DNA from 4 places in the Streptomyces sp. MMCC 100 genome. Region 1 is predicted to be linked to each of the others. Evidence: riboswitches for the same ligand, from Rfam matches in the RefSeq annotation. Region 1 holds a riboswitch; each other region holds the start of a gene.

Region 1 (7,774 bases):
CCCTGGACGGTCTCGCCGCCGACACCGGCGTACCGGCCGCCCGGCTCGCCCCGCTGCTCGACGGCATGACCGCGCTCGGCCTCCTGGAACGCGACGGCGACCACTTCCGCAACACTCCGCTCGGCGCGGTGCTGTGCGAGGACTCCGCCCTCGATGAACTCTCCCTGGACAACCCGGCCAACCGGGAGGCACTGGCCTTCGTCGACCTCCTGGACGTGCTGCGCGCCGGCGGCCACGCCGAGCGGCTGGGCAAACTGTCCTGGCGCGAGCGGCGCGCGGCCGACCCCGCCCTCGACGCCGCCCACCACGACCGGGCCGCCGAGCAGTTGACGTACGTCCTCGACCTGCTGCCCGACGTCCCCGCCGTGCGCGACGCCGGCACCCTCGCCGTCGGCGGGGAGGCCGCGGCCCACGTGGCCGAGCGGATCGCCCGGGGACGTACCGTGCACCTGCCGGGCACGGACGTCGCCGCATGGCCCGTCCACGACTGCGCGGTGCTCGTCGCCGCCCTGGAGGGCCGCGACGACGACGCGTGCCGCGACCTGCTGCGAGCGGCGCTGTCCGCGGGCCCCGCCCTCGTCCTGTTCGAGCGGACCAGCGACAGGGCCGCCGTCGACGACCACACCGCCGAGCACGTGCTCACCAGCCTGGCCGTCACCGGCTCCCCGCTGCGTTCCAGCGAGCGGATCGCCGGCCTGCTGCGCGAGGCCGGTGCCCGCACGGTCGAACGCACCGTGCTCGGCTGGGGTTTCGGTCCCTTCGGAACGGTCACCGTCGCCCATGTCTGAACCCGCCCGGGCCGCGCTCGCCCAGGACGCCTCCCCGTCCGGGTCCGGCGCGCAAGAGGTCCTGCCCGCACCGCGTACCACCGCGGAACACGCGGGGACGGCGCGCATGCCCCTGGTCCTCGCCGGACTCGCCGTGACCCTCCTGCTGTGCGTCGCGGCCAGCCTGCTCGTCGGTGCCGAGGGCATCGCACCCGGCCGGGTCGTGGACGCCGTCCTCGGTCACGGCGACCGGCAGGCCGACGCCATCGTGCTCGACTCGCGACTGCCGCGCACCGTGGTGGCGATCGCGGTCGGCGCCGCGCTGGGCGTGGCCGGCTCCCTCATCCAGGCGTTCACCCGCAATCCGCTCGCCGACCCCGGCATCCTCGGCGTCAACGGCGGCGCGGCGCTCGGCGTGACCCTCGCGCTGTGGGCCGGACTCTCCACCTCCACCAGCGCCCTCATACTGCCCGCGCTGGCCGGCGCGCTGCTGGCCACCGTCGCCCTGCTGCTGCTCGCCTCCGCGGGCAAAGGGCCGGCCACCCCGGTCCGCATGGTCCTCGCCGGTGTCGCGCTCGCCGCGGTGCTCGGCGGGCTCACCACCGCCATCCGCCTGTTCGACGTCGCCACCTTCGACGGGTACCGGTCCTGGGCCGCCGGGTCGGTGGCCGGGCGCTCGCTCACCGACCTCGCCGGAGTCACCGGATACCTCGTCGTGGGGCTGCTGCTCGCGTTCACCCTGGTGCGCCCGCTCAACGCGGTCGCGCTCGGCGAGGACACGGCCGCCTCCCTCGGCGTCGACACCCGGCGCGTGCGGCTGCTGACCATCGTCGCCGTCACCCTGCTCGTCGGCTCGGCCACCGCCATCGCCGGACCCATCACCTTCCTGGGGCTGATGGTGCCGCACGTCTGCCGCCTCCTGGTCGGCAACGACCAGCGCCGCATCATCCCCCTGTCCGCGCTGGCCGCACCCGTCGTCCTGCTGATCTCCGACGTCGTGGCCCGAGTCGCCCTCCCGCTGCGGGAGATGCCCGTCGGCGTCGTGACCGCGTTCGTCGGCGCCCCGGTGCTCATCCGGCTGATCTCGAACCGGAAGGTGCACACCCAGTGACCGCGTGGATGACGACCGACCAGGGCGACCTGATCGTCCGTGCGCCGGGCCGCGTACGGATCTCCGCACGGGTACCCGTGCGCTCCGTCGCCGTGTGCACCGCCCTGTTCGCCCTGACCGCGGGCGTGACCCTGGCGGCCCTCATGCTCGGCAAGGTGAACTACTCCCCGGTGGAGGTCTTCCGGACGCTGACCGGCGACGGCACACGCGTCAGCGAACTGTTCGTCACGCAGTGGCGGTTGCCGCGCGCGGTGGCCGCCGTCGTCCTCGGGGCGATGCTCGGTGTGGCCGGTGCGCTCTTCCAGTGCATCACCCGCAACCCGCTCGGCAGCCCCGACATCATCGGCTTCACCGCGGGCGCGTCGGCCGGCGGCGTCGCGGTGATCACCTTCGTCGGTTCCGGCTTCGCGGCCGTCTCGGGCGGTGCCCTGGCAGGCGGCCTCGTCGTCACCCTGCTCGTGGTGCTCCTCTCCCGCGGCGGCGGTACGGCGGGCTTCCGCCTGGTGATCGTGGGCATCGGCCTCAACGCCATGCTGGTGGCGCTGGAGACGTACCTCTACCTCGTCGCCGACTCCGACATCTCCCAGGTCGCCGCCGTGTGGGGCGCCGGTTCCCTCAACGCCGTCAGTTTCAGCCACACCGGCCCCGCGCTCGTCGTGGGCGCCGTCGCGACGCTCGTCGTCTGCGCCGGACTGCAGCGCGCCCTGCCCCTGTTCGACCTGGGGGAGGACGTCGCCACCGCGCTCGGGGTCCGGCCCGCCCGGCTGCGGCTGCTGCTCGTCCTCGGCGGCGTGGTCCTCGTCGCGGTGGTCACCGCGGCCGCGGGCCCCATCTCCTTCGTGGCGCTGGCCGCACCGCACGTCGGCCGGCGGCTCGCGGGCGCGTCCGGCACCGCGCTGGCGCCCGCCGCCTGCGCCGGCGCGCTCATCCTGGCCAGCGCCGACCTGGTGGCCCAGCACGCCGTACCGGGGGTCTCCCTCCCCGTCGGCGTGGTCACCGTCGCCGTCGGCGGCCTCTACCTCCTGACCCTCCTCGTCCGTGAGAACCGGAAGGGAACCCTGTGAGCACCCCTGCCCGTCCGGCGCCGGCCACCTCGCTGCGCGCCGACGACATCACCATGGCCTACGACGGCCGGGTCATCGGCGACCACCTGACGGTCGGCATCCCCGACGGGGAGTTCACGGTGATCATCGGACCCAACGCCTGTGGCAAGTCCACCCTGTTGCGCTCGCTGTCCCGCCTGCTCAAGCCGGCCGAGGGCACCGTGTATCTGGACGGCAAGGACATCCACCGGATGCGGGCCAAGGATCTGGCCGTCCGGCTCGGCCTGCTGCCCCAGTCGGCCGTGACCCCGGCCGGCATCCCCGTCCTGGACCTCGTGCGCCGGGGCCGCTACCCGCACCAGTCGGTCCTCTCCCGGTGGAGCCGCGAGGACGAGCTGAGCGTCCGCCACGCCCTGGAGCAGACCGGGATGACGGAACTGACGACCCGCCCCGTGGACGAACTCTCCGGCGGACAGCGCCAGCGCGCCTGGGTGGCGATGGCACTCGCCCAGGAGAGCCCGATCCTGCTGCTCGACGAGCCGACGACGTTCCTCGACGTCTCGCACCAGATCTCCCTGCTGGACCTGTTCGCCGATCTCAACCACACCGCCGGCCGCACCGTCGTCGCCGTGCTCCACGACATCAACCACGCGGCCCGCTACGCCGGACACCTCCTCGTGATGTCCGCCGGCCGCATCGTCGCCGAAGGCCCCCCGGCCGAGGTGCTCACCACCGAACTCCTCGCCGACGTCTTCGACATCCAGGCCACCATCATCGAGGACCCGGTCAACGGCGGTCCTCACATCATCACCCGGCACCAGGGCCGCCGCTCGGCGCCCGCCGCCCCGCAACTCCGGAAGGTCGCACCATGAAGTCCACCCCCGTCACGCTCGTCACGGGCGCCGCCGTCCTCGCCCTCGCCCTGACCGGTTGCTCCTCCTCCGACGAGGGCGCCTCCGGGGACGCCAAGGACGCGAAGGCCACCACCCGCACGGTCACCGACGCCACCGGCGCGAAGGTGAAGGTGCCCGACACCCCGAAGCGCATCGTCACCCTGCACTACGCGGCCACCCAGCCGGTCCTCGACCTCGGCTTCGACCTGGTCGGTCAGGGCGCCTTCGAGGAAGGCATCATCCCCGAGGACAAGGCCGCCGAGGCCGAGAAGGTCCCGGTCGTCGCCCAGCAGGAGCCCAAGCTGGAGGACATCGCCGCCCTCGAACCGGACCTGATCTTCGCGCCGAACGTGTACGACGAGGAGACCACCGCGGCGCTGAAGGACATCGCGCCCGTGTACACCTTCACGCTCCGCGGCGGCGACCGGGCCAAGTGGACGCAGCGAACGGAGGAGGTCGCCGACGCCCTCGGCGTGCCCGAGAAGGCCGACGAACTGCAGACCGCCTTCGCCGAGCGCCAGAAGGGCATCGCGGAGAAGTACGCGGACGTCATCAAGGGCAAGACCGTCGGCGTCGTCGGCTCCTACGAGGAGAACAACTTCTACGCCTGGGGCGAGAAGAACATGCAGGGCACGCTGCTCGTGCCCCTCGGCTTCAGCTACTCCGAGCAGGAGAGCGACATCGTCAAGGACCAGAAGGAGCCGGAGGCCGTCCTCTCCAACGAGAAGCTGGCGTCCGCGGTCGGCGACGCCGACGTCCTCTTCCTCGACTCCAACCTGCGCGGTGAGGTGAACGCCTTCATGAAGGACGTACAGGCCACCTCCCTCTACAAGCAGCTGCCCGCGGTGAAGGCCGGACACGTCTACGTGGGCGGCAAGAACACGGTGGCCGGCTACACGGACGCCAACTACACCCTCGACCGCGTCGAGGACGCTCTGAAGGACCTCCAGGGCGCGTAGGCGCCACCGCGTCCAGGAAGGAGCGGAACTTCGCGTGGTCTCGGCGGTCTTCCGCCACGCGACGTCCGAACGGCCCGCCCCCGCGCATCTCGACGCGCCGGGGCGGGCCTTCGGCGTACCGGCGCCGCGTCCTGACAACGAGACTCGGGTAAGTGGGGTAGGCAAACCTGACTCTTTGACCTCCGGGAGGATGCCGGATGCGTCGTACCCCCTTGCGCGCCGGCGCGCCGACGGCCGCCGAACGCGCCCGCTCGATCCTGGCCGCCGCCCACTCGATGACCGTGGTCACCGACGGCCGGCACACCGGAGTCCGGCACCTCGACGGCACCGGTCTGATGGGCCACGTCCATCTGCACGCCCCGTTCGAGGGCCCCGGTGCCCCGCCGGCCGGGCGGGTGCCGATCCGGCTGGAACTCACCGACATCGCCTCCACCCCCGTACGCGACCGGCTGCGTGCCCGCGTCACCCTGACCGGGCTGCTGGCCGCGCCGTACGACCCCGATTCCGCCGAGAGCACCTGCATGGAGTTCGGCCAGTGCGTCCTGGAGGACGCCTGCGGTCGCACCTATGTGCCCCTTACGGAGTTGGAGGCGACCGACCTCGACCCCCTGGCGACGAGCGAGGCGGGCCTGTTCACCCATCTCGTCGACGACCACCCCGAACTCGTCCCCCTGCTCCTGCGCCTGGTGCGCCCCCTGCCGGGCAGGGAAGTGCGGCGGGTGGTCCCGGTGGGGATCGACCGCTACGGACCGACACTGCGGCTCGAACGCGCGCGGGGCCACCGCGATGTCCGGCTGCCCTTCCACAGGACCGTGCACCACATCGACCACATCGGCCCTCAGATCCACGCCCTGCTGGCCGCCTCCCGCCGCCTCTCCCACACGCGGCACCTGCTCACCTGAACACCACTCGCCGGCTCACGGGCTCCCTCGCCGGGGCGGGTGCCCGAGACCGAGCACGGCGGGCCGTGCCGGAAGGTGGTCGGTACCGCCGGTCCGGCCAGGGGGAGGATCCCTCATCACGGCGCGAGGCCCCGCTTCCCGGCGTCGTCGGCAGGTGCGCCAGAATGAGGGCACGAGGCGACGGGGATCAGGAAGCCGGTGCGAGTCCGGCGCGGTCCCGCCACTGTGACCGGGGAGCAGACCTTCCGCGTGCCACTGTCTGCAGCCGCGGACGGGAAGGCGAAGGCGAGCGACGATCCGGGAGCCAGGAGACTGACCCGTTGCCGGTCCGCAGGCAGGGGCGAGGACACCCCGGAGAGGATCGACAGTGACGAGGCATGCCCCGACGCGGGCCGCGCAGCGACCGCAGCCCGGCAGACGAGAGGTGCTGGCCGCAGGAGGCGCCCTGGCGCTCGCCACGACCGGCCTGCTCGCCGGGTGCGGCGGCGACCAGAAGGACGGAGGCGGCGGCGACCGGTTCCGCGCCGCTTTCACGGCCGGCGGCTCCCAGGAGACCCTCGACCCGCACGTCGCCCCGAACTTCGTCGACCAGGCCCGCGCCAAGGCCCTGTACGACACGCTCGGCACCTACGCGGACGACATGTCCGTCCGCAAACGGCTCGCGGAGTCGTGGGAGAGCGACGCCTCCGGCACCCGGTGGCGCATACGGCTGCGCAAGGCCGAGTTCCACGACGGGAAACCGGTCACCGCCGAGGACGTGCTCTACAGCTACCGGCGCGCCGCCGACCCCGCCACGGGCTCCCCGTCCCAGGTACTGCTCTCCGCGATCGACTTCGACACGTCCAGGGCCGACGGCGAACGCTCCGTCGTCTTCGTGCTGAAGGCGCCGAACTTCGAGTTCCCCACCGTCTTCGCCGGCCCCGGCACCGAGATCGTCCCCGACGGCACGACCGACTTCCGTGAGCCCGTCGGCTCGGGTCCCTTCACCTACGTCTCGTTCACCCCGGGCGGCACCGCCCGCTACCGGCGCTGGGCAGACCACTGGGACGGCGCCCCGCACATCGCCGAACTCGAGATCGTGCCCGCCAACGAGGAGTCGGCGCGGCTGAACGCGCTGCTGTCCGGTCAGGTCCACTACGCCGCCGACATGGCCGGCACCTCCGTCGAGAGGCTCGAGAAGGAGGGCTCGACGCGGTTGCTGACCGCGAAGCGGGCCACCGCACAGCAACTGCTGCTGCGTACCGGCCGCAAGCCGTTCGACGATCCCCGGCTGGTACGTGCCGTGCAGCTGGGCATCGACCGGGACGAGCTGGTGAGGGTCGCGCTGGCCGGGCACGGCGAGGTGGGCAACGACCTGTTCGGACTGGGCCTGCACGGATATCCGGACGACCTCGCACCCTGGCAGCGAGACGTCGACGAGGCCCGGCGGCTGGTGCGCCAGGCCGGTGCCGAGGGTTTGCACATCACCGTGGAGACCAGCTCGGTCGACGCGGCGTGGGAACCGGCCGCTGACCTCATGGCCGAGCAGTTGCGCGAGGCCGGGCTGAAGCTCACCGTCAACACCCGCGCCTCCAGTACCTACTTCAGCGAGATCAAGACCAAGGGCGTCGCCGCCTTCAACACCACCTCCACCCTGCCGGTCTCCGACTTCCTCCAGCAGCGGGTGCGGGGCGGAGCGGCCCGCAACCAGACGCAGTACGCCTCGAAGAAGTTCGACGAACTGCTGGACCGTTCCCGCACCACCCGGGACGAAGCCGATCGCCTCGCTCTTCTCTCCCGTGCGCAGAAGACCGCCCGGGACGAGTCCGGTCTGCTGGTGTGGTCCTTCTCCGACGCGAACGACGCCATCGCCTCCTCGGTGCGCGGACTGCGGGCCGCACCTCCGAACTCGCACGACTGGGCCCGGTTCGACCGGGTCCGCGTCGGCTGACGTGCGCCGGTACTTCCTGCGGCGTTCCCTGTTGGCGGTCTTCCAGTGCCTCGTGGTGCTGGTGGCCGTGTTCGCCGTCGGTTCGCTGCTGCCCGGCGACACGGCCGACGTACTCCGTGGCGAACTGGGCACGCCCGAACAGGTGGAGGCCCTGCGCCGGCAGCTGGGG
Region 2 (7,774 bases), 2.7 Mb from region 1:
GATACCGAAGACCTCGCAGATCACGCCCAGTTCGAAGGGATGCGCGCCGTCCAGCAGGACGGCGGCCACGTTGCGCAACATGCCGCCAGTGTGCCTCGGAAGTGGCAGGAAATCGAGGTCTTACGGCAGTCCTGCCACTCCCGGTAAGGAGTATCCGGCGCGACAGTGGTGTCATGACCGGAAACCAGATAGAAGGCCTTGTCGGAATGCTCGCGACCTTCGGACTCCTCGTCCTCATGGTCCTCCCCTCGGTGATCGGCATCGTGCGCGAGAGGCGCATCGACCGTCAGATCAGGGAGGCCCAGGAGGACAGGGGCCAGGGGAAGGAGACTCAGAAGTCCTCGGACAGGTCGACGGTGCCCTCCACCGCCACCTGGTACGCCGAGGGGCGCCGCTCGAAGAAGTTGGTCAACTCCTGAACGCCCTGCAGCTCCATGAAGGAGAAGGGGTTCTCGGAGCCGTACACCGGAGCGAAGCCGAGACGCGTCAGACGCTGGTCGGCCACGCACTCCAGGTACTGCCGCATCGAGTCGGTGTTCATGCCCGGGAGGCCGTCACCGCACAGGTCGCGCGCGAACTGCAGCTCGGCCTCGACGGCCTCCCGCAGCATGTCGGTGACCTGCTCCCCGAGCGCGTCGTCGAACAGCTCCGGCTCCTCCTTGCGCACGGTGTCGACGACGTCGAACGCGAAGGACATGTGCATGGTCTCGTCCCGGAACACCCAGTTGGTGCCGGTGGCCAGACCGTGCAGCAGACCCCGGCTGCGGAACCAGTAGACGTAGGCGAAGGCGCCGTAGAAGAACAGGCCCTCGATGCACGCGGCGAAGCAGATGAGGTTGAGCAGGAAACGGCGCCGGTCGGCCTTGGTCTCCAGCCGGTCGATCGACTCCACCGAGTCCATCCACTTGAAGCAGAACCCGGCCTTCTCCCGGATGGACGGGATGTTCTCCACGGCCGCGAAGGCGGCGGCGCGGTCCTCCGGGTCGGGCAGGTAGGTGTCAAGCAGCGTCAGATAGAACTGGACGTGGACGGCCTCCTCGAAGAGCTGGCGGGACAGGTACAGCCGCGCCTCGGGGGAGTTGATGTGCTTGTAGAGGGTCAGCACCAGGTTGTTCGCGACGATCGAGTCACCGGTGGCGAAGAAGGCCACCAGCCGGCCGATCAGATGCTGCTCCATGGGGCTGAGCTTCGCGAGGTCGGCGACGTCCGAGTGGAGGTCGACCTCCTCCACGTGCCAGGTGTTCTTGATGGCGTCCCGGTAGCGCTCGTAGAAGTCCGGGTAGCGCATGGGGCGCAGGGTCAGCTCGAAGCCCGGGTCGAGCAGGTTCTTCGTGGCAGGGGTCTCGGTGGTCATTACTGGCAGGCCTCGCAGGACTCGGGGTTTTCCAGGGAGCAGGCGACCGCTTCGGGGTCCGGGGTGGCCTGCACGGGGACGGTGGCGGCTCGGGCCGCGGCGCGGGCGATCCGGGTCGCCGGGCGCGAGCGCAGGTAGTACGTGGTCTTCAGGCCCTGCTTCCAGGCGTACGCGTACATCGAGGAGAGCTTGCCGATGGTCGGCGTCTCCAGGAACAGGTTCAGCGACTGGGCCTGGTCGAGGTACGGGGTGCGGGCGGCGGCCATGTCGATCAGGCCGCGCTGCGGGATCTCCCAGGCGGTCCGGTACAGCGCGCGCACGTCCTCGGGGATCCAGGTGAAGCCCTGCACCGAGCCGTTGGCCTCGCGCAGCGCCTCGCGGGTGCGTGCGTCCCACACGCCGAGCCGCTTGAGGTCGTCCACCAGGTAGGAGTTGACCTGGAGGAACTCACCCGACAGCGTCTCGCGCTTGAAGAGGTTGGACACCTGCGGCTCGATGCACTCGTAGACACCGGCGATGGAGGCGATGGTCGCGGTCGGAGCGATGGCCAGGAGCAGGGAATTGCGCAGCCCGGTCGTGGCCATGCGCTCGCGCAGCGCGGCCCAGCGCTCCGGCCAGACGGGCTCGACGCCGTAGTGGTCCGGGTGCAGCACGCCCCGGGCCGTGCGGGTCTTCTCCCAGGCCGGCGCGGGGCCGTTGCGCTCGGCGAGGTCGGCGGAGGTCTCGTACGCGGCGAGCATGATCCGCTCGGCGATGCGGGTGGACAGGGCCTTCGCCTCGGGGGAGTCGAAGGGCAGGCGCAGCTGGAAGAAGACGTCCTGCAGGCCCATCGCGCCGAGGCCGACCGGGCGCCAGCGGGCGTTGGAGCGGCCCGCCTGCTCGGTCGGGTAGAAGTTGATGTCGACGACCCGGTCGAGGAAGGTGACGGCGGTGCGGACGGTGGCGTCCAGGCGTTCCCAGTCCATGTCGCCCCTCGCGGGGTCGGCGAAGGCGCCGAGGTTGACCGAGCCCAGGTTGCAGACCGCCGTCTCCCCGTCGTCGGTGACCTCGAGGATCTCCGTGCAGAGGTTGGAGGAGTGGACGACGTGGCCGGGGACCGCGGTCTGGTTCGCGGTCCGGTTGGCGGTGTCCTTGAAGGTCATCCAGCCGTTGCCGGTCTGCGCGAGGGTGCGCATCATGCGGCCGTACAGCTCGCGGGCGGGCAGCGTCTTGCGGGCGAGCCCCGCCTCCTCCGCCCTGCGGTAGGCGGCGTCGAACTCCTCGCCCCACAGGTCGGTCAGCTCCGGCACGTCGGCGGGGGAGAACAGCGACCAGGTCCCGTCGGTGTCCACCCGGCGCATGAACTCGTCCGGGATCCAGTGCGCGAGGTTCAGGTTGTGCGTACGGCGGGCGTCCTCACCGGTGTTGTCCCGCAGCTCCAGGAACTCCTCGACGTCCGCGTGCCAGGTCTCCAGGTAGACCGCCGCCGCGCCCTTGCGCCGGCCGCCCTGGTTCACGGCGGCCACCGAGGCGTCCAGCGTCTTCAGGAACGGGACGATGCCGTTGGAGTGCCCGTTGGTGCCGCGGATCAGCGAACCGCGGGCGCGGACGCGGGAGTAGGCGATGCCGATGCCGCCGGCGTGCTTGGAGAGGCGGGCGACCTGGTGGAGGCGGTCGTAGAGGGAGTCCAGCTCGTCCTTGGGGGAGTCCAGGAGGTAGCAGGACGACATCTGGGCGTGCCGGGTGCCGGAGTTGAAGAGGGTGGGGGAGGAGGGGAGGTAGTCGAGGCGGCTCATCAGGCCGTAGAGGGCGGCCACTTCGTCCACCGCGCGGACGGTGTCGTCCTCGGCGAGTCCGGCGGCGACCCGCAGCATGAAGTGCTGGGGCGTCTCGACGGCCTTGCGGGTGATCGGATGGCGGAGCAGGTAGCGGCTGTACAGGGTGCGCAGACCGAAGTAGCCGAAGCGGTCGTCGGCGGCCGGATCGATCAGCGCGTCAAGGCGGTCCGCGTGCAGCCGTACGAACGCGGCGGTGCGGTCGGCGATCAGGCCCTCGCGGTGGCCGGTGGCGACGGAGTCGGTGAAGGTGACGACGCCCTGGGTGGCGGCCTCGGCGCGGATGCCGATGCTCAGCAGCCGGGCGGCCAGCCGGGAGTAGACCGGGTCCTCGGAGATCAGACCGGCGGCCGCCTCCGTGGCCAGCTCGCGCAGCTCGGCCTCGTCCGCGCGGGCGGACCGGCCGCGCAGTGCGGCGGCGGCCACCCGGCCGGGATCGGCGTCGGTGAGGTCGGCGGTCAGCCCGGTCAGGGTCCGCAGCAGGGCGGCACCGGGTCCGTCGGATTCCCCGGTCGCCGTCACCGGGGTCGCTGAAGCCGGATCGGCTGGCGCGATGGTCACGTGGAGCACTCCCTCGCTCGGCACGGGGCCTGGCGGAGGGCAGGGGGCAGCACACGAGCGCACGCGGCGTCGCGTCCACCGGCCCACTCCACGAGGCCCGGACGTCATGGCACCCGGGCCGGGACGGCCGGGCGCGCTGTCGGCAGGTCCTCGGACTGAACAGGCGTGCGCGCACATGCGAAGACGTACGGATACACGCAAGTACACCGTTGCGGGACAGTTCCGGATTCGCACCGGATTCCCCTGCGGCGACAGCGAGCACGAGCATACATCTTGTGCCGGGTGACGCGAGCACCCCCAGATGTTGTGTCCCGATGGGGTGTCGCGCCGGTGTCAGAGCGTCAGTTCGTAAGTGAGCAGCATGATGTCGTCCAGCTCCGGCAGGGGGTTCCAGTCGCGGTCGGGCGTGCGGACGAAGCCCAGGCGCTCGTAGAGGCGGTGGGCGGTGCGCATGGTGGCCTGGGTCGACAGCACGACGCCCACGCAGCCCGGCACGGTCCGGGCGCGGTCCACGCAGGCCCGTACGAGGGCCTCGCCGGCCCCGCGGCCGCGTGCCTCGCGGGCGACGGCGAGCATGCGTATCTCGGCCTCGCCGGGGCCCGCGATGTCCGCCATGGGCCCGCCGGACGGCACGAAGGTCACGCCGCCGAGCACCCGGCCGTCCGCCGCGGCGACCAGCACCTCGGCGGCCGCCGCCCGCTTGGCCACGTCGCGCAGCTCGTCCAGGTACGAGTCGCTCTCCCCGAAGTCGAGGAGGCCGTCGCGCAGGTAGGCCTGCGCGGTGATCTCGCCGAGGGTGTCGTACCCCTCGGCCGTCGCCCGCCGGATCACGAAGTCCATAGCGCCGAGTGTGCCCGACGGGTGCGACAACGGGCCGCCGGATTTCTCCGACGGCCCGTCTCGAAGCAGGAACTCGAACCAGGGATCAGTGCGAGCTGCCCGCCGTGGCCGGCGGCAGTTCCACCTGGACACCCGGGTCGCCGGCGTCCGCCGTGTAGTCGCTCGGCTTGGTCTCGTCGACGCCGTCGGGCGCCTTGACCGCCTTCAGGACGAAGGTGAGGACCACCGTGACCAGGACGTTCAGCACGAAGGCGGTGAGGCCGATGTAGCCGATCTCGCCGATGCCGGGGATCTCCTCGGAGGAGCCGCCGAAGTGCGCTTGCGTCGGCGAGGCGACCCCGTAGGCGGCGACCGTGCCGTAGACCATGCCGACCGCCCAGCCGCCGAGCAGCGCCCAGCGGTGGAACCAGCGGGTGAACAGGCCGCCGACCAGGGCCGGGAAGGTCTGCAGGATCCAGATGCCGCCCAGCAGCTGGAAGTTGATCGCGACGGTCTTGTCCATGCCCAGGACGAAGATCAGCGCGCCCACCTTCACCAGGAGCGACACCAGCTTGGAGACCTTGGTCTCCTGCTGCGGCGTGGCGTCCGGCTTGATGAAGTCCTTGTAGATGTTGCGGGTGAACAGGTTCGCGGCCGCGATCGACATGATCGCCGCCGGGACCAGCGCGCCGATGCCGATCGCCGCGAAGGCCACGCCCGCGAACCAGTCCGGGAACATGTTCTCGAACAGCTGCGGGATCGCCAGCTGGCCGTTCTCCACCTTGACCCCGGCCGCGATCGCCATGAAGCCCAGCAGCGCGAGCAGGCCCAGCATCAGCGAGTACAGCGGCAGGATCGTGGTGTTGCGGCGGATCACCTCACGGCTGCGCGAGGACAGCGTGGCGGTGATCGAGTGCGGGTACATGAAGAGCGCGAGGGCCGAGCCGAGCGCGAGGGTCGCGTACGTCCACTGCCCTCCCGCGGCCGGCACCACTCCGCCCGCTCCCGTCTCGGTGAACTTGTCGCTCGCCGACGCGAAGATGTCGTCGAAGCCGCCCAGCTTGATCGGGATGTAGATGATCGCCACCGCGATGACGATGTAGATCAGCGTGTCCTTCACGAACGCGATCAGCGCGGGCGCGCGCAGTCCCGACGAATAGGTGTACGCCGCCAGCACACCGAAGGCGATCAGCAGCGGCAGGTCCTTGACGAACCAGTTGGTGTCCTCGCCGCCGCCGACGCCCATCACGTCGAGCACGGCCTGGATGCCGACCAGCTGCAGCGCGATGTACGGCATGGTCGCCAGGATGCCGGTGACGGCCACCGCCAGCGACAGGCCCTTGGAGCCGAACCGGCCGCGCACGAAGTCCGAGGTCGTCACGTATCCGTGCTTGTGCGAGACCGACCACAGGCGGGGCAGGAAGGTGAAGATCAGCGGGTAGACCAGGATCGTGTACGGCACCGCGAAGAAGCCGGACGCGCCCGCCGCGTAGATGGCCGCCGGGACGGCCACGAAGGTGTACGCGGTGTACAGGTCGCCGCCCAGCAGGAACCAGGTGACCCAGGTGCCGAACGAGCGGCCGCCGAGGCCCCACTCGTCGAGGCTGTGCTCGTTCTCGGCGCGGCGCCAGCGGGCGGCCAGGAAGCCCATGGCGGTGACGAGGACGAAGAAGAAGATGAAGACGGCGAGTGCGACGCCGTTCACGCCGTCGTTCATCGCGACTCACCGCCCTTCGGGGCGGAGGAGGCGGAGCCCACGGCGGCGGAGTGGGCGGCGCGTCCGCGCTGGTCCCACTGCCACAGCTTGTACGCGGTCACCGTCAGCAGTGTGGAGATCAGCACCCAGGCCATCTGGTACCAGTAGAAGAACGGGATGCCGATGAGGGCCGGGTCCGTCTTCGAGTACGAACCGACCCACAGCATGGCGACGAACGGTGCGACAAGACAGAGCCCGATGACGACGCGCACCGGCGTCACCACCGGCTCTCTGCTCACTTCTGTGTCTTCTGACATGCGCGGCTCCGTCCCCTCGCTGATCACCTCGTGCAGTGCGCACGAAATGTAGGTGACGGTGTCAAGACAGCGGAAGACCTCGTCCGTATATCGGTCCTCAACTGCAACTTCGCGCCCGCGCGCGAGGAGGTATGCCGGGTATGCACTAGTCCTGGGGCCGCTTGAGGCGGGCCACGAACTTGTAGCGGTCGCCCCGGTACACCGACCGCACCCACTCCACCGGCTGACCGGTGCGGTCCTGCGAGTGCCGGGAGAGCATCAGCATGGGCAGGCCCACGTCGGTGCCGAGCAGACCGGCCTCGCGCGGGGTGGCCAGGGAGGTCTCGATGGTCTCCTCGGCCTCGGCGAGATGGACGTCGTACACCTCGGCGAGCGCGGTGTAGAGGGACGTGTACTTCACCAGGGAGCGGCGCAGGGCCGGGAAGCGCTTCGCGCTGAGGTGGGTGGTCTCGATGGCCATCGGCTCACCGTTGGCCATGCGCAGCCGTTCGATGCGCAGCACCCGGCCGCCGGCCGTGATGTCCAGCAGTCCGGCGAGCCGGTCGTCGGCGGTGATGTAGCCGATGTCCAGCAGCTGCGAGGTGGGTTCGAGGCCCTGGGCCCGCATGTCCTCGGTGTACGAGGTGAGTTGCAGCGCCTGCGACACCTTGGGCTTGGCGACGAAGGTGCCCTTGCCCTGGATGCGCTCCAGGCGGCCCTCGACGACCAGCTCCTGCAGGGCCTGGCGCACCGTCGTGCGCGAGGTGTCGAACTCGGCGGCCAGGGTGCGCTCGGGCGGGACCGGCGTGCCCGGCGTCTGGGTCCGGGTCATGTCGAGCAGATGCTTCTTCAGACGGTAGTACTTGGGCACGCGCGCGGTACGGACGGTCGCCCCACCCTCGTTCTCCGCACTGCTGACGTCGGTGCTCATGCTCTGCCTTCCCGGCTCCGGGTGCCGAAGCGACCGCTATCCCTGTCGGCCACGGCTCACATCGTGGCACGGCTTCGTGCCGGGATGGCCCCCGCACGCTCCGTGATCCCTTCTGTATACCCGTGGGAACACCCTTGGTCTAGTCCACAGGGTGGTCGGACGCCGCTGGTACGCGCGTTCGGAGCCGTTGCGGCACGTCATTCGGTGGGAGGTGGTACACCCGGTCCCGGTCCGTCCGATCTGCCGCTTGCGCAATGAAAGGTCCCTGCATATCTCGGTCCCATCACGGACGCGGGGACTGAG
Region 3 (7,774 bases), 2.1 Mb from region 1:
CCCAGTTCCGCGACCGGGACCACCTCGAAGCCCGTCACCCGGCGCGAGGCGTCGTCCCACACCGGACGGCACCCCAGCAGCGCCAGGATCTCCGCGATGTCGTCGCCCTGGGTGCGCATCGCGGACGTGCCCCACACCGTGAGGCCGACGGACTTCGGGTACTCACCCGTGTCGTTCAGGTACCGCTGGATCAGCGAGTCCGCCAGCGACTGCCCGACCTCCCAGCTCAGCCGGGACGGGATCGCCTTCGGGTCGACGGAGTAGAAGTTCCGGCCGGTCGGCAGGACGTTGACCAGGCCGCGGGTCGGGGAGCCGGAGGGCCCGGCCGGGACGTAACCGCCGTCCAGGGCGCGCAGGATGTGCCCGATCTCGTCCGTCGTCCGGGCCAGCCGCGGTACGACCTCGGTGCAGGCGAATTCCAGCACCGCGACCGCGTCGGGGAGTTCGGCGCCCAGCACCTCGCGCACCAGCACCGGAACGGCCGCCGGGTCCCACGCCCGCAGCTCCATCCCCTCCGCGATCCGCCGGCACAGCTGCTCCAGCAGGTCGATCGCGTCGGCCGCCGAACGGGCCGGACCGTCCACCAGGTCCGTCAGCTCCACGGGCACCTTCACCGGGGCGCCCGGCTCGGCCAGCAGCTCCTTCTCCACCAGCCCGAAGTGCTCGGCCAGCGAGGCCCGCAGCCCCGGCAGCGCGTTCGCCTGCCCGCCCCACACCTGCGAGGCGCGCAGCACCGCCAGTACGAGGTTGACGCGCGGCTCGCCGACCGGGCCGCCGCCGAGGATGTGCAGGCCGTCGCGGATCTGCACGTCCTTGATCTCGCACAGGTAGCCGTCGATGTGCATGACGAACTCGTCGAAGTCGTCGTCGTCCGGCTGGTCGTCCACGTGGAGGTCGTGGTGGAGCTCGGCGGCCTTGACCAGCGTCCAGATCTGCGCGCGGACCGCCGGCGCCTTCGCCGGGTCCAGGTCGGAGACGAGGGCGTACTCGTCGAGCAGCTGCTCCAGCTTGGCCAGGTCGCCGTAGGTGTCCGCGCGCGCCATCGGCGGCACGAGGTGGTCGACGACGGTGGCGTGGCCGCGCCGCTTGGCCTGGGTGCCCTCGCCGGGGTCGTTGACGATGAACGGGTAGATCAGGGGCAGTTCGCCCATTACGGCGTCGGGCGCGCAGCCCGCGCTCAGGCCGAGGCCCTTGCCCGGCAGCCACTCCATCGTGCCGTGCTTGCCCATGTGCACGATCGCGTCGGCGCCGAAGGTGTTGTCCAGCCAGCGGTAGGCGGCCATGTAGTGGTGCGACGGCGGCATGTCCGGGTCGTGGTAGATCGCGATCGGGTTCTCCCCGAAGCCGCGCGGCGGCTGGATCATCACCACGACGTTCCCGAACTGGAGAGAGGCCAGCACGATGTCGTCGCCGTCCACGTACAGCGAGCCCGGCGGCTCGCCCCACGCCTCCCGCATGCCGTCCCGCAGCTCGGGGTCGAGCTTCTCGAACCAGGCCCGGTAGTCGGCCAGTGGCACCCGCGTGGGCGCCGCGGCCAACTGGTCCTCCGTCAGCCACTCCACGTCGTGGCCGCCGGCCGCGATCAGCCGGTGGATCAACTCGTCACCCTCGGAGGGGTACCCGCTGACCCCGTACCCCGCCTCGCGCAGCGCGTCCAGGACGCGCACCGCCGACGCCGGGGTGTCCAAGCCGACCGCGTTGCCGACGCGGGAGTGCTTGGTCGGGTACGCCGTGAAGACCAGCGCGAGCTTCTTGTCGGCGTTCGCCTTGTGCCCGAGCGCCGCGTGCCGTACGGCGATCCCCGCGACCCGCCCGGCCCGCTCGGGGTCGGCGACGTAGACCGGCACGTCGTCCGGACCCTGCTCCTTGAAGGAGAACGGCACGGTGACCAGGCGCCCGTCGAACTCCGGGATCGCGACCTGCATCGCCGCGTCCATGGGGGAGAGCGCGGCGTCCGAGGCCTCCCAGGCGGACCGGGAGGAGGTGAGGCAGAGCCCCTGCAGCACCGGGATGTCCAGGTCGGCCAGCGCGCCGATGTCCCAGGCCTCCTCGTCGCCGCCCGCCGACGCCTGCGAGGCGTGCGTGCCGCCGGCCGCGAGGACCGTGGCGACCAGGGCGTCGGCCCGGCCCAGCAGCTCGTACAGCCCGGCGTCCGCACCGCGCAGCGAACCGCAGTACACCGGCAGCGCGTTGGCGCCGCGCGCCTCGATCGCGTCGCACAGCGTGTCGACGAAGGCGGTGTTGCCGCTCAGCTGGTGGGCGCGGTAGAAGAGCACGCCGACCGTCGGGCGGCCGGCCACGACGTCCCGGGAGCCGTGGACGCCGTACTCCGGCATCTTCTCCGGCTCGTCGAAGCCCTCGCCGGTCAGCAGCACCGTGTCCGACAGGAACCGGGCGAGCTGGGCGAGGTTGCCCGGGCCGCCCTCGACCAGGTAGCGCAGCGCCTCGGCCACCACCCCGGCCGGGACCGACGACTCGGCCATCAGCTCCGCGTCCGGCACGCTCTCGCCGCCCAGCAGGACGGTCGGGATGCCGGCGGCCCTCAGCGCGGCGAGCCCGTCCTCCCAGGCGCGCTTGCCGCCGAGCAGGCGCACGACGGCGAGGTCCGCGCCCTCGACCAGGTCCGGCAGCTCCTCCCGGACGTCGACCCGGGTCGGGTTGCCGATCCGGTAGGCGGCGTCCGACGCGCGGGCCGCCAGCAGGTCCGTGTCGGCGGTCGACAACAACAACACTGTGCTCATGCGGGCGCTCCCGGTGGAATGAAGGGCAGTCCTTGCGGCGCGCCGGACTCGATGAGCCGCCACAGCGCGTCGGTGTCCGCGTGGTGTTCGATCAGGTCGCCGAGCCGGTCGAGCTGCTCCTCGCGCAGCGCGGCGAACGAGGTGCCGGGGGCCGGCACGAAGCGGCGGCCCGCGGCGGCGGCCACCTCGCGCAGGAACGCCCGCCGGAATCCGTCCGACTCCAGCGAGCCGTGCCAGTGCGTGCCCCAGGTCTGGCCGACCCGGCAGCCGTCCAGGCTGTGTCCGTCGTCATCAGAGATGAACGCGTCCCCGCCGGTCACGTCGGCGACCCCGTGGTGGATCTCGTACCCCTCGACGCGCTCGCCGAGGGCCTCGCCCACCGGCCGCGTGAGGGTCTTCTCGCGGGCGAACCGTACCCGCACGGGCAGCAGTCCGAGGCCGTCCACGTGACCGGCACGCGACTCGACCTCGTCCTCGATGTGCTCGCCGAGGAGCTGGAAGCCGCCGCAGATGCCGAGCACGGGCCGCTGTTCGGCCGCCCTGCGCGCGATGGCGTCCGAGAGCCCCCGCTCCCGCAGCCACTCCAGCGCCCGGACCGTCCCGCGCGTCCCCGGCACGATCACCAGGTCGGCGTCGGCCAGTTCCTCCGGCCGGTCCACGAAGCGCACCACGACGCCCGGCTCGGCTGCCAGCGCGTCCACGTCCGTGAAGTTGGACATCAGCGGGACCGCGCAGACGGCGACCCGCAGCACGTCCTCACCGACGGGCGGGGCGACGACGGACTCCCGCACCGTCCCGCGCAACGACACCCTCAGCCCGTCCTCCTCGTCGATGCCGAGCCCGTGCCGGAAGGGCAGCACGCCGTACGTCCGCCGGCCGGTGAGGCCGTGCAGCATGTCCAACCCGGGCTCCAGCAGCGACACGTCGCCGCGGAACTTGTTGACGAGGAACCCGGCGACCAGCGCCTGGTCCTCGGGTGCCAGCAGCGCCACCGTGCCGAAGAAGGAGGCGAAGACGCCCCCGCGGTCGATGTCGCCGACGACGAGGACGGGCAGTCCGGCGCCCCGGGCGATCCCCATGTTGACGATGTCGGTGCGGCGCAGATTGATCTCGGCCGGGCTGCCGGCCCCCTCGCAGATCACCGCGTCGTAGGAGGCACGGAGTTGGGCGAGCGAGTCGAGCACCGTGCCGAGCAGCCGCTCCTGGCGCCCGCCGTGGTAGCCGCGGGCGCTCATCTCGCCGACGGGTCTGCCGAGCAGCACGACCTGGCTGCTGCGCTCCCCGCCGGGCTTGAGCAGCACTGGGTTCATGTGCGCGGTCGGCTCCACGCGGCAGGCCTGGGCCTGCATGGCCTGCGCCCGCCCGATCTCGGCGCCCTCGCGGGTCACGAAGGAGTTGAGCGACATGTTCTGCGCCTTGAAGGGCGCGACGTTGACGCCCTGGCGCACCAGCCAGCGGCAGATACCGGCGGTGACGACGCTCTTGCCGGCGTCGGAGGTGGTGCCGGCGACGAGCAGGCCACCGTTCATGACGTACGTCCCTTCCTGACGCCCCGGTTGTTCCGGGCGGCCCGGTGCGCGCTCCCGGCGGCCCCGCGCGCGAGCAGCCGTGCGCCCGCGCACACGCCCAGCGCCAGCCAGCCCACGCGCCGGGACAGCCGTACCGCCCGGTCGATGTCGCCGGCACCGGCCCGTACGGCGCGTCCCGCGGTGCCGTTGAGGACGGGCCGGTGCTCCACCCGCCCGCCGTAGGAGAGCGTCCCGCCGAGCCGTACGCCCAGGGCGCCCGCGAAGGAGGCCTCCACGGGCCCGGCGTTGGGGCTCGGGTGCTGTGCGGCGTCCGCACGCCAGGCCCGTACGGCGCCCCGGGGATCGCCGCCGGCCACGGTGGTCAGGACGGCGGTCAGGCGGGCGCCCGGCCAGCCCGCGAGGTCGTCGAGGCGGGCGGAGGCCCAGCCGTAGCGGCGGTACCTGGGCGACTTGTGGCCGACCATGGCGTCCAGGGTGTTGACGGCCCGGAAGCCGAGCAGCCCGGGCACTCCGGCCACGGCGCCCCACACCAGCGCGCCCACCACCGCGTCCGAGGTGTTCTCGGCGACGGACTCCACGACGGCCCGGGCGATCCCGTCGGCGTCCAGCGCCCGCGGGTCCCGCCCGCACAGGTGCGGCAGCCGCGCACGTGCCGCCTCGACGTCCCCGGCCTCCAGGGCCCGGCCGATCGCACCGGCCTCGCGGGCGAGCGAAGTGCCGCCGACCACGGCCCAGGTGGCCGCACCGGTCAGCGCGACGGAGGCGGCGGGGGAGCGGCGCACGAGCCGGGAGGCGGCCAGCCCGAGGGCGGCGGCGCCACCGGCGCACACGACGGTGTGCAGGGCGCCCCAGCCCCGGTGGTCCCGCCACAGCAGCTGTTCCACGGCGCCCGCGGCACGGCCGAACGCGGCGACCGGGTGTCCGCGGCGCGGGTCGCCGAGGAGGAGGTCACCGAGGAGGCCGGCGGCGGCGCCGTACGCGAAGACGCGTCCGGCACGCATGGGCTCAGCCGGTCACACGGGCAGGGAAGCACCTGGTACTGGGCGTCGAGCGGTGGCGGCAGCCGGGCATCGCGTCATGTCCTCACTCAGGGTGTCCACGCCCTGGTTCGAAGAGTCCGGCGGTGAGAGTTCCTGGCTCCCGGGGGTCCTGATCCCCGGTCACAGTGGCGGGACCGCGCCGGATTCGCACCGGGCTTCCTCTCCTGCCGCCGTAGATGGCCCCGGAAGTCCACCACGGCCCGCGAACACCCGTCAACCTGGCGTTGACCTGCGACGGGGGAGTGTGCGAAGGCCCACACCCGAAGGGTGTGCGCCGGCACGCGAAGAGGCGGGGCGCGGAACGGTTCGAGCCCGTCCCGCGCCCCGCCCCGGGGCGTGCGCGGTGTTTCGGAGAGCGCTCAGGCGACGATCAGATAGATCCCGTACGCCACCGCCGCCGTGCAGGCCGCGAAGCACGCGTACGCGCCGGTGACCGCGAGGGCCGCGGAGCCGCCCTCGGCGGCGGCCCGCTCCTGGCGGGAGAGGCCGACGATGCCGAGGGTGAACAGGCCCACCAGGGCCACCGTGACCACGAGGCTGACGCCGAAGACGGAGCCGAGGGCTGCCCAGTCGATGCTCATGGAGGTTCGCTTCCTTCGTACCCGGGTCGCGGGCTCAGACGGTGGTGGCGGCCGACGGGGCCTTGGGATCGGCGGTGGCGGCCGGGGCCGGGACGGTGGCCGCCAGGTCCTCGGTCAGGCCCGCCGGGGGCGGGGACACGGCGGCCATGGCCGTGGTGACCACACCGGCCGGCTCGGACGGCTCGACGGACCCGGGCTCCCCGGCGCCCACCGTGTCGCCGTCGACGACGTTGGTGTGGTCGACGACCTCGCGGCGGGAGATCCGCCAGATCGCGAAGCTGGACGCGATCAGGAACACCGCGACGAGGGCCGTGCCCCAGTCGCCGAGGCGGCAGACCCACTCGGCGAGCGCGGCGACCAGGGCCGCGGCCGGCAGCGTCAGGCCCCAGGCGACGAACATCCGGGTGGCCGTGGACCAGCGGACCACGCCGCCCTTGCGGCCGAGGCCCGCGCCCATCACCGCGCCGGAGACCGAGTGCGTGGTGGAGAGGGAGAAGCCGAGGTGGGAGGAGGCCAGGATGACCGTGGCGGCGCTGGTCTGGGCGGCGAAGCCCTGCTGCGGCTGGAGGTCGGTCAGGCCCTTGCCCATGGTGCGGATGATGCGCCAGCCGCCCAGGTAGGTGCCGAGCGCGATGGCCAGACCCGCACCCAGGATGACCCACACGGGCGGGTCGGAGTCGGGGGCGAGCGAGCCGCCGGCGATCAGGGCGAGGGTGATGATGCCCATGGTCTTCTGGGCGTCGTTGGTGCCGTGGGCCAGCGAGACCAGACCGGCGGAGGCGATCTGGCCGGCGCGGTAGCCCTTCGCGGCGGCCTTGCCGTCGGCCTTGCGGCCCAGCGAGTACGTCATCCGGGACGCGAGCATCGCCGCGACGCCGGCCACGATCGGGGCGGCGATCGCGGGCAGGAGCACCTTGGTGACGAGCACGTCGCCGTTGACCGCGCCGATGCCGGCCGAGGCGACGGCGGCACCGATCAGGCCGCCCATCAGGGCGTGCGAGGAACTGGACGGGAGCCCGACCAGCCAGGTCAGCAGGTTCCAGAGGATCGCGCCGACCAGTGCGGCGAAGATGACCTCGGGACGGATGCCGGTCTCGTCGACGAGACCCTTGGAGATCGTGTTGGCGACCTCCACCGAGAGGAAGGCGCCTACAAGGTTGAGGACGGCGGACATCGCCACCGCCACCTTGGGCTTGAGCGCACCGGTCGAAATGGTCGTTGCCATCGCGTTCGCGGTGTCGTGGAAACCGTTCGTGAAATCAAACGCGAGTGCGGTTACCACCACAATCGCGAGGATCAGCGAGAAGCTTTCCATTTACCCAGGCAATCGTTCGAGGTCGTTGGCGCGACGAACGTAGGTAACCAGAGTGAACGGAAGATGAACTGGGCAGGGCGTCACGGTGACCGGAAGCGGTGTCCGTGCCTCCCTCTGCGTGCCCGCTCCGGTGCTCTCCGGAGACGTCCCTGGCAGGATCACCGCGAGGCCGTTCGACGACGGGCATGAGGGGCGCGCGGGCGGCCCGGAAGGAGACGGTGACTGTGACGTATTCGCGGGCCGGGCGGGCGGACGCGGCCGGTGAGCCGGTCAGGAAGACGACCGGTGAGGCGGCCTGCGAGTCGGCCTGGCAGGAACTCGTCGCCACGGCCCGGCGCACGGTGGCGGACGGGCTGGTGGTCGGCACCTCCGGCAACGTCTCGGTGCGCGTCGGCGACACGGTCCTGGTCACCCCGTCGGGCGTGCCCTACGACCGGCTGACCCCGGCCGACGTGACCGGCGTCGACCTGGACGGACGCCAGGTGCTCGGCACCCTGGTCCCCACCAGCGAACTCCCCATGCACCTGGCCGTGTACCGCGCCGACCCCGGCGCCCGGGCCGTCGTCCA
Region 4 (7,774 bases), 1.9 Mb from region 1:
CCACCCGCACGTCGGCCGGGCGGCGGTACGGGTCCTCGAACACGCCGACTGGAGGGTGGAGTTGCCCGAGGAGCCGCTGTGCTGCGGGCTGACCTGGATCTCCACCGGGCAGCTGGGCACGGCGGAGAAGGTCCTCACCCGTACCGTGCGCGCTCTGGCCGCCCAGGTGCGGTCGGGCGGCCTGGTGGTGGCGCTGGAGCCGAGCTGCGCGGCCGTGTTCCGGGCGGACGCGGCGGAGCTGTTCCCCGGCGACCAGGACGTGCTGCGGCTGGCCGAGCAGACGGTGACGCTGTCGGAGCTGCTCACCGAGCACTCCCCCGGTTACGAGCCGCCGCAGGTACCGGACCGGTCCGCGCGTGCGCTGGCCCAGGTGCACTGCCACCAGCACGCGGTACTGGGCTGGGAGGCCGACCAGGAGCTGCTGCGCCGGGCCGGTGTGGACGCGGAACGGCTGGACTCCGGCTGCTGCGGGCTGGCCGGCAACTTCGGCTTCGAGCGCGGTCACCTGGACGTCAGCGAGGCGTGCGCGGAGCGGGTGCTGCTGCCGCGGCTGCGGGAGGAGGACGAGTCGACCGTCGTCCTCGCGGACGGGTTCAGCTGCCGCACCCAGATCCACGAGTTCGACAGCGGCGGCCACGAGGGCGTGCACCTGGCGGAACTGCTGGCCTCGGCCCTGCCGGGCCCCGCGACCGGCCCCGAGACCCCGGGCAGCGCGTACGGCACCGCGCCGGGCGCCCGTCCGGCGGCTCCGAGCCGCCGGGCACAAGCGCTGGCCCTGGCGGGCACGGCGGTGGCCGCCGCCGTGGGCGCCGCGGGGGCGGCCGTACTGGCCCGCGGCCTGCGCCGCCGCTGATCCCCCGCCGCCCCTCGACCACTGGCACGCCTCCCGGGAGCCGCGGGTACGGCTCCAGGGAGGGCGCGCCGGGTGAACGTCAGGCCCGGGCGGAGCTGTCCTGGCGGCTGGCCAGGGCCCAGATCACGAACACGTCGATGGCCATCATGATCACGGACCAGACGGGCGAGTACGGCAGGAACAGGAACTGGGCGACCAGACTCAGCGAGGCGAGGACGATGCCCGCCATGCGCGCCCACGTCATGTCCTTGAGCAGGCCGTACCCGGTGACGAACACGAGGGCGCCGAGGATGACGTGGACGATCCCCCAGCCGGTGAGGCTCATCTCGTAGACGTAGGTGCCGATACGGGCGTACACGTCGTCCTCGGCGATGGCCGCGATGCCCTGCAGGACGGCGAGGGCGCCGCTCAGCAGTAGCAGTACGCCCGCGAAGACGACACCGCCGGTCACCCAGCCGCTGGTGCGGTCGCCCGAGCGCTGGGCCCAGGAGGCGTCGCCGCCGTGGGACGGCCGGCCGGGAGAGGGTTCGGCGTGCTGGCTCATGAGCGGAGTCCTTTCTGTGTCCCCCGTACGGGGCAGCTGCCCACCGGCGCCGACGGCACCGACAGGTCGTTCAGAGCCTGCGGGCGTCCGCGGTCCCCGGCCACGCGGGCCCGCCGGACGGGTGAACCGCGCGCCGGACGTGCGCATGCGGGCGCTCGCGGCCTCGCGTTAACTGAGCGGCATCCGCGGCCACGGGTGACCGACGGGCCTCGGGGCGGAAGAAGGAGGGCGTGTGACAAGTCGGCCGCTGCCCCGGCGGGCCCCGGCGCCCCGACGTGGCCCGCTGCCCCGGCGGAGGCCGCTGTCCCCGGGGACGCCGCTGTCCCGACGGGCCCGGCTGCTGCTGCAGGCCCCGCAGCCCCGACAGGCCCCGCTGTCCCGGGGGACGCCGCCGCCACGGGGGACGCTGTCCCGACGGGACCGGCTGCTCCTGCAGGCCCCGCAGCCCCGACAGGCCCGGCAGCCCGGTGAGGCCCGGCAGGCCCGGCAGGCACAGCTGTCCCGGCAGAACCGACAGGCTCGGCAGAACCGACAGGCACAGACGCCCTGGCAGACCCCACCGGACCGACAGGCCGGACAGCCCCAGCTGCCCGGGCAGGCCCGGCTGTCCTGGCAGTCCCCACAGAAGCGGCAGGCTCGGCAGCCCCAGCTGCCGCCCCGGCAGACCCCACAGAACCGGCAGGCCCGGCAGCCCCGGCAGAGCCCGCTGGCCCGGCAGGCCCCACTGGGCCGGCAGGCCCCACTGGGCCGGCAGGCCCGGCGGGCCCGGCAGGCCCGGCAGGCCCGGCAGCCCCCGCTGGTCCGGCGGGGCCCGCGTGGGCGGGTTCCGTGACCGCGCCGGTTAACGCCGTCCCGGAACGGGCCGAGCAGTCCCTGCGGCAGACCCTGCTCAGCCCCGGCTACCGGCGGCTGTTGCTGCTGTGCGTGCTGCTGGGCGTTCCCATCGCGCTGGCCTGTTTCTTCTTCGTCGGGCTCCAGCACGAGTTGCAGCACTGGGTGTGGGTCTCGCTGCCGGAGGCGGCCGGTTACCACGTCCCGCCCTGGTGGTGGCCGCTGCCCGCGCTGCTCCTGGCCGGGCTGATCCTGGCGCCGATCGTGACCCGGATGCCGGGCGGCGGCGGGCATCTGCCGGTGAACGGCCTGGGCGGCGCGCCCGTCGGCCCCCGCGCCCTGCCCGGCGCGGTGCTCGCCGCCCTGGCCACGCTGCCCCTCGGCGTGGTGCTGGGCCCGGAGGCCCCGCTCATGGCCGTCGGCAGCGGGCTCGCCCTGCTGGCGGTGCGACGGGCGGGTGCGGGCGCGGACCAAAGGGCGGGCGCGATCCTCGCCACGGCCGGTTCCACCGCCGCCATCTCCACCATCCTCGGCGGTCCGGTGGCCGCGGCGGTCCTGCTCATCGAGGGGGCGGGGCTCGCCGGGGCGCGACTGGTCGCGCTGCTGCTGCCCTGTCTGCTGGCCAGCGCGACGGGCGCCCTGGTCTTCACCGGCTTCGGGCAGTGGACGGGACTGAAGATCGGCGCGCTGGCCCTGCCCGAGCTGCCGCCCCAGGCCGGTCCGGACGCGGGCGACTTCCTGTGGGGCCTTCCCACGGCCGCCCTGATCGCCGTACTGGTCACGCTGGGCCGTGAGCTGGGCCGCCGCACCGTCACCTGGACGCGGCACCACACGGCCGCGCGCACCATCGCCTGCGCCACCGCGGTCGGCGTCTGTGTCGCCGCGTACGCGCTGATCACCGGCCGCTCCCCGGCCGAGGCCGCGCTGTCCGGCCAGTCCACCCTCGCCCAGCTCGCCGCGCACCCGCACGCCTGGTCCGTGGGGGCCCTGGTCGCCCTGGTCGCGTGCAAGGGACTGGCCTGGGGCGTCGCGCTGGGCGCTCTGCGCGGCGGCCCGATCTTCCCGGCCGTACTGCTGGGCGCGGCGACCGCCTCGGCCTGCTCCGGGCTGCCCGGATTCGGCGCGACCCCGGCCCTCGCCCTCGGCGTCTCCGCCGCGGCGGCCGCGGTGACGGGGCTGCCGCTGGCCAGCGCGGTCCTGGCGGTGCTGCTGATGGGCCGGGACGCCCACGACCAGATGCCGCTGATCGTCATGGCGTCGGTCGTCGCCTTCGTCGTCGCCCAGCTGGTGCGCCGGACCGAGCCGAAGGCGGCCGGGGCGTCGGGCGGGGCGTCGACGACGGGAGCGGGACCGTGACGGACCGGACGGGCGGCCGGACCGCACGCCCCCGTACCGGCTGGGCATCCGTCCGGCCCTGGCTCGTACGGGCCGGGATCGCGGCCGCCGTGGTCGTGGCCTATTTCCTGCTCCCCCTCGACCACCTGGGCCCCCAGCGGCCCGTGCTGAGCTGGGCGCTGTTCGCCCTGCTGCTGACCGTCGTGGCCGTACTGCTGCTCCGGCAGATCCGGCACGTCCTCCTCGACCGTCCGGACAGCCGGCCCGGGGTGGTCATCTCCCTGCTGATCGTCCTGTCCGTGCACGTCTTCTCGGCCACGTACTACGCCCTCGCCAAGCAGCCGGGCGAGTTCAGCGGGCTGCACACCAGGGTCGACGCGCTGTACTTCACCGTGGTGACGCTCGCCACCGTCGGGTACGGGGACATCACCCCGCGGGGCCAGGCCGCGCGGGTCGTGACGATCCTGCAGATCACCTACAGCTTCGTCTTCCTCACGGCCGCGGCGACCGCGCTGACCACCCGGATGCGGGACATGGTGGCCCGGCGGCCCGAGCGGGGCCGCTCCCGCTGGAACGGGCCTTGAAACTGCCGCCGCGTCACCTCCTGGCCTCGGTCGCACACGTGTGGAGGAGCTGCATGACGCATTCGGCCGACGGCACCCGTCGCATCGGCGAACTCGCGCGGGAGACCGGACTGAGCATCCGCGCCCTGCGCTACTACCGCCGGCTGGGACTGCTCACGCCGTCCGCCCGCACCGACGGCGGCCACCGCTGCTACGACGCCGCCGGCGTCCGGCGCCTGCACCGCGTCCTGGCGCTGCGCGGCTTCGGGCTGCCCCTGGCACGGATCCGCGCCGTACTGGACGCCGAACCCGACCACGACCCGGCGGAGCTGATCCGACGGCAGCTCGAAGTCGTCGAGGAGCGGCTGCGGCAGACCGCCGAGCTCCGGCTGCGGCTGCGGCTGCGACTGCGACTGCGACTGCGACTGCGACTGCGACTGCTGGGCGTACTGGGTGCGCTCGACGCCTCGGCCGACGGCTCGACCGAGGCCTATCTGAACGTGATCGAGGAGATGACCGCGATGGACCGGCCCCTGACACCGGAAGAGGTGGACCGCCTGAGCGAGGCGCGCCGCCGCTACGCCGAGTCCCTCGGTGAGGACGGACTCCGTGCCCTGCACCACAGGCGCGCGGAGATCTTCGCCACGCTGAGCGAGGACGGACGGCGGCGGATGTCGGACCGGCGGCGCCGCGCGTTTCGGCAGGCCTGAGGCCTCTGCGAGGGCCCGGCGGTACGTCCGCGGGACCCGAGGCCCGCTTGTGCCCACCCGCGTGGGAGCACTACTGTCGCCACGCCTTGGTGAACGGGAAATCCGGTGTGATGCCGGTGCGGCCCTCGCCACTGTGAATCGGGAAGTCCGGCTCCGGCCCTCAGGGGCAGCCACTGGATCGCTTGCGGTCCGGGAAGGCGGAGCACGGGCGGTGGTACCCGTAAGCCAGGAGACCGGCCAAGGCGCGTCGTCCATCCACGAGGTGCTGGAGAGGGTCTGCTGAGCCATGCACATAGCCGAGGGCTTTCTGCCACCGGCGCACGCGATCGCCTGGGGTGTCGCGTCCGCGCCGTTCGTCGTCCACGGAGTCCGGTCACTCACCCGTGAGGTCAGGGAGCATCCCGAGAGCACACTGCTCCTCGGCGCCTCCGGAGCCTTCACGTTCGTCCTGTCGGCCCTGAAACTGCCGTCCGTCACCGGGAGTTGCTCGCACCCGACCGGCACCGGCCTGGGCGCGATCCTGTTCCGGCCGCCTATCATGGCGGTCCTGGGCACCATCACCCTGCTCTTCCAGGCGCTGCTGCTCGCCCACGGCGGGCTGACCACGCTCGGCGCGAACGTCTTCTCGATGGCCATCGTCGGCCCCTGGGCCGGGTACGGCGTCTACCGGCTGCTGCGCCGCTGGGACGTGCCGTTGATGGTCACCGTGTTCTTCGGGGCGTTCGTCGCCGACCTGTCCACGTACTGCGTCACGAGCGTGCAGCTGGCGCTGGCCTTCCCGGACCCGAGCAGCGGGTTCCTGGGCGCGCTCGGCAAGTTCGGGTCCATCTTCGCCGTCACGCAGATCCCGCTCGCGGTGAGCGAGGGCCTGCTCACGGTGATCGTGATGCGGCTCCTTGTGCAGTCCAGCAAGGGCGAACTGACCCGGCTGGGCGTGCTGCCGGCGAAGGCGGGGACGGGCGCGGGCACGGGCACGGGGACCAAGGAACAGGCGGTGGCCCGATGAGCCGCAACGCGAAGATCAACGCCCTGCTGCTGCTCGCCGTGGCCGCGCTGGCGGTGCTGCCGCTGGTGCTGGGGCTCGGCGACCACAAGGAGGAGCCGTTCGCCGGGGCCGACGCGGAGGCCGAGACGGCGATCACCGAGATCGAGCCGGACTACGAGCCGTGGTTCTCCCCGCTGTACGAACCCCCGTCCGGGGAGGTCGAGTCGGCGCTGTTCGCACTGCAGGCCGCGCTCGGCGCGGGGGTGCTGGCGTACTACTTCGGGCTGCGCCGGGGCCGACGGCAGGGTGAGGGGCGGGCGTTGGCGGCGACGGCGGCACCGCGGGACACCCCTGAAGGGGACTGAGTGCTGCCGATCGACGCGGCGGCGCACGGCAGTCGCTGGCGCCGCCGCCATCCCGTGGACAAGGCCGTGCTCGGTCTCGGTCTGACCGTGCTCGCGATCTCGCTGCCGCCGTGGCCGGGTGCGGCGCTGGTGCTGGTGACGGCGCTGACGGTGCTGCTCGGCCCGGCGGGCGTGCCCGGGCGCCGGCTGTGGCGGGCGTACCGGGTGCCGCTGGGCTTCTGCGTGACGGGGGCGCTGCCGCTGCTGGTGCAGGTCGGGGGCCTGGACGGGTTCCTGTCGGCGGCCGACGGCGGTGCGGTGCGCGCGGGTGGGCTGCTGCTGCGCACCTCGGCGGCCTCGCTGGGGGTGCTGCTGTTCGCGTTCACCACGCCGATGTCCGACCTGCTGCCCCGGCTGGTGCGGGCCGGGGTGCCCGCGCCGGTCGTGGACGTGGCGCTGGTGACGTACCGGATGAGTTTCCTGCTGCTGGACTCCGTGCGCCGGATCCGTGAGGCGCAGGCCGCGCGGCTGGGGCACACCACGCGGGCGGCGACCTGGCGTTCGCTCGGGGGGCTCGGCGCCACCGCGTTCGTGCGGGCCTTCGACCGGGCGGCGCGGCTCCAGTCGGGGCTCGCCGGGCGCGGTTACGACGGCACCCTGCGCGTGCTGGTGCCGGAGGCCCGCGTCTCGGTGCCGTTCACGGCGGCGAGCGTCGCGCTCCTTGCGGCGCTGGCCGGCCTCACCCTCGTACTGGAAGGACCCCTGTCGTGAGCGAACCGGCGCAAGCAGCGGAACCGGCCCTGGTCGCCCTGCGGGGCGCGTCGTTCGCGTACGAGGAGGGCCCGGACGTGCTGGCGGGGCTGGACTTCGCGGTGCGTGAGGGGCGTGCGCTGGCGCTGCTGGGCCGCAACGGCAGTGGGAAGACCACGCTGATGCGGCTGCTCAGCGGCGGACTTCGGCCGCGCGCGGGGACGTTGTCGGTCGGCGGGGAGCCGGTGACGTACGACCGCAAGGGGCTGACCCGGCTGCGGACCACGGTGCAGTTGGTGGTGCAGGACCCGGACGACCAGCTCTTCGCGGCCTCGGTCGGCCAGGACGTGTCCTTCGGGCCGCTGAACCTCGGTCTGCCCGACGCGGAGGTCCGGTCCCGGGTGGAGGAGGCGCTCGCCGCGCTGGACATCGCGGCGCTGGCCGACCGGCCCACGCACCTGCTGTCGTACGGGCAGCGCAAGCGGACCGCGATCGCCGGGGCGGTCGCGATGCGGCCCCGGGTGCTCATCCTCGACGAGCCGACCGCCGGGCTCGACCCGGACGGGCAGGAGCGGCTGCTCGCCACCCTGGACCGGCTGCGGGCCGCCGGCACCACCGTGGTGATGGCCACCCACGACGTCGACCTCGCCCTGCGCTGGTCCGACGACGCCGCCCTGCTCACCCCGGACGGTGTCCGCACCGGCCCGACCGCCCCGACGCTGGCCCGCACCGACCTGCTGCGGCGGGCCGGGCTGCGGCTGCCGTGGGGCGTCGCGGCGGCCGGGCTGCTGCGGGCGCGGGGGCTGTTGCCCGACTCGGCGACCGGTCCGCGTACGGCCGAGGAGTTGGCGGCGCTGGC

What was found. Region 1 has a riboswitch for cobalamin ahead of ABS735_RS18435 (ABC transporter substrate-binding protein). Riboswitches for the same ligand answer to the same signal wherever they lie in the genome.
Region 2: another riboswitch for cobalamin. It lies ahead of ABS735_RS30490 (ribonucleoside-diphosphate reductase subunit alpha); the one in region 1 lies ahead of ABS735_RS18435 (ABC transporter substrate-binding protein).
Region 3: another riboswitch for cobalamin. It lies ahead of ABS735_RS08530 (cobalamin biosynthesis protein); the one in region 1 lies ahead of ABS735_RS18435 (ABC transporter substrate-binding protein).
Region 4: another riboswitch for cobalamin. It lies ahead of ABS735_RS27285 (energy-coupling factor ABC transporter permease); the one in region 1 lies ahead of ABS735_RS18435 (ABC transporter substrate-binding protein).

Annotation. Positions count from the first base shown of each region.
Region 1 covers NZ_JBGORK020000001.1:3,959,772-3,967,545, reverse strand. The annotation lists gene ABS735_RS18465 (siderophore-interacting protein) at 1-788, shown strand, start outside; gene ABS735_RS18460 (FecCD family ABC transporter permease) at 781-1,878, shown strand; gene ABS735_RS18455 (FecCD family ABC transporter permease) at 1,875-2,942, shown strand; gene ABS735_RS18450 (ABC transporter ATP-binding protein) at 2,996-3,793, shown strand; gene ABS735_RS18445 (ABC transporter substrate-binding protein) at 3,790-4,773, shown strand; gene ABS735_RS18440 (DUF2470 domain-containing protein) at 4,971-5,675, shown strand; cobalamin riboswitch at 5,811-6,010, shown strand; gene ABS735_RS18435 (ABC transporter substrate-binding protein) at 6,043-7,605, shown strand; gene ABS735_RS18430 (ABC transporter permease) at 7,607-7,774, shown strand, end outside.
Region 2 covers NZ_JBGORK020000001.1:6,616,369-6,624,142, reverse strand. The annotation lists gene ABS735_RS30500 (GlxA family transcriptional regulator) at 1-81, opposite strand, end outside; gene ABS735_RS30495 (ribonucleotide-diphosphate reductase subunit beta) at 332-1,354, opposite strand; gene ABS735_RS30490 (ribonucleoside-diphosphate reductase subunit alpha) at 1,354-3,729, opposite strand; cobalamin riboswitch at 3,854-3,997, opposite strand; gene ABS735_RS30485 (GNAT family N-acetyltransferase) at 4,063-4,569, opposite strand; gene mctP (monocarboxylate uptake permease MctP) at 4,655-6,265, opposite strand; gene ABS735_RS30475 (DUF3311 domain-containing protein) at 6,262-6,561, opposite strand; gene ABS735_RS30470 (GntR family transcriptional regulator) at 6,707-7,471, opposite strand.
Region 3 covers NZ_JBGORK020000001.1:1,864,881-1,872,654, forward strand. The annotation lists gene cobN (cobaltochelatase subunit CobN) at 1-2,741, opposite strand, end outside; gene ABS735_RS08525 (cobyric acid synthase) at 2,738-4,270, opposite strand; gene ABS735_RS08530 (cobalamin biosynthesis protein) at 4,267-5,271, opposite strand; cobalamin riboswitch at 5,379-5,520, opposite strand; gene ABS735_RS08535 (hypothetical protein) at 5,670-5,891, opposite strand; gene pitH (low-affinity phosphate transporter PitH) at 5,926-7,206, opposite strand; gene ABS735_RS08545 (class II aldolase/adducin family protein) at 7,431-7,774, shown strand, end outside.
Region 4 covers NZ_JBGORK020000001.1:5,883,714-5,891,487, forward strand. The annotation lists gene ABS735_RS27255 (FAD-binding and (Fe-S)-binding domain-containing protein) at 1-853, shown strand, start outside; gene ABS735_RS27260 (DUF7144 family membrane protein) at 933-1,397, opposite strand; gene ABS735_RS27265 (hypothetical protein) at 1,630-2,229, shown strand; gene ABS735_RS27270 (chloride channel protein) at 2,226-3,584, shown strand; gene ABS735_RS27275 (potassium channel family protein) at 3,581-4,147, shown strand; gene ABS735_RS27280 (MerR family transcriptional regulator) at 4,201-4,836, shown strand; cobalamin riboswitch at 4,907-5,092, shown strand; gene ABS735_RS27285 (energy-coupling factor ABC transporter permease) at 5,123-5,842, shown strand; gene ABS735_RS27290 (energy-coupling factor ABC transporter substrate-binding protein) at 5,839-6,186, shown strand; gene cbiQ (cobalt ECF transporter T component CbiQ) at 6,187-6,936, shown strand; gene ABS735_RS27300 (ATP-binding cassette domain-containing protein) at 6,933-7,774, shown strand, end outside.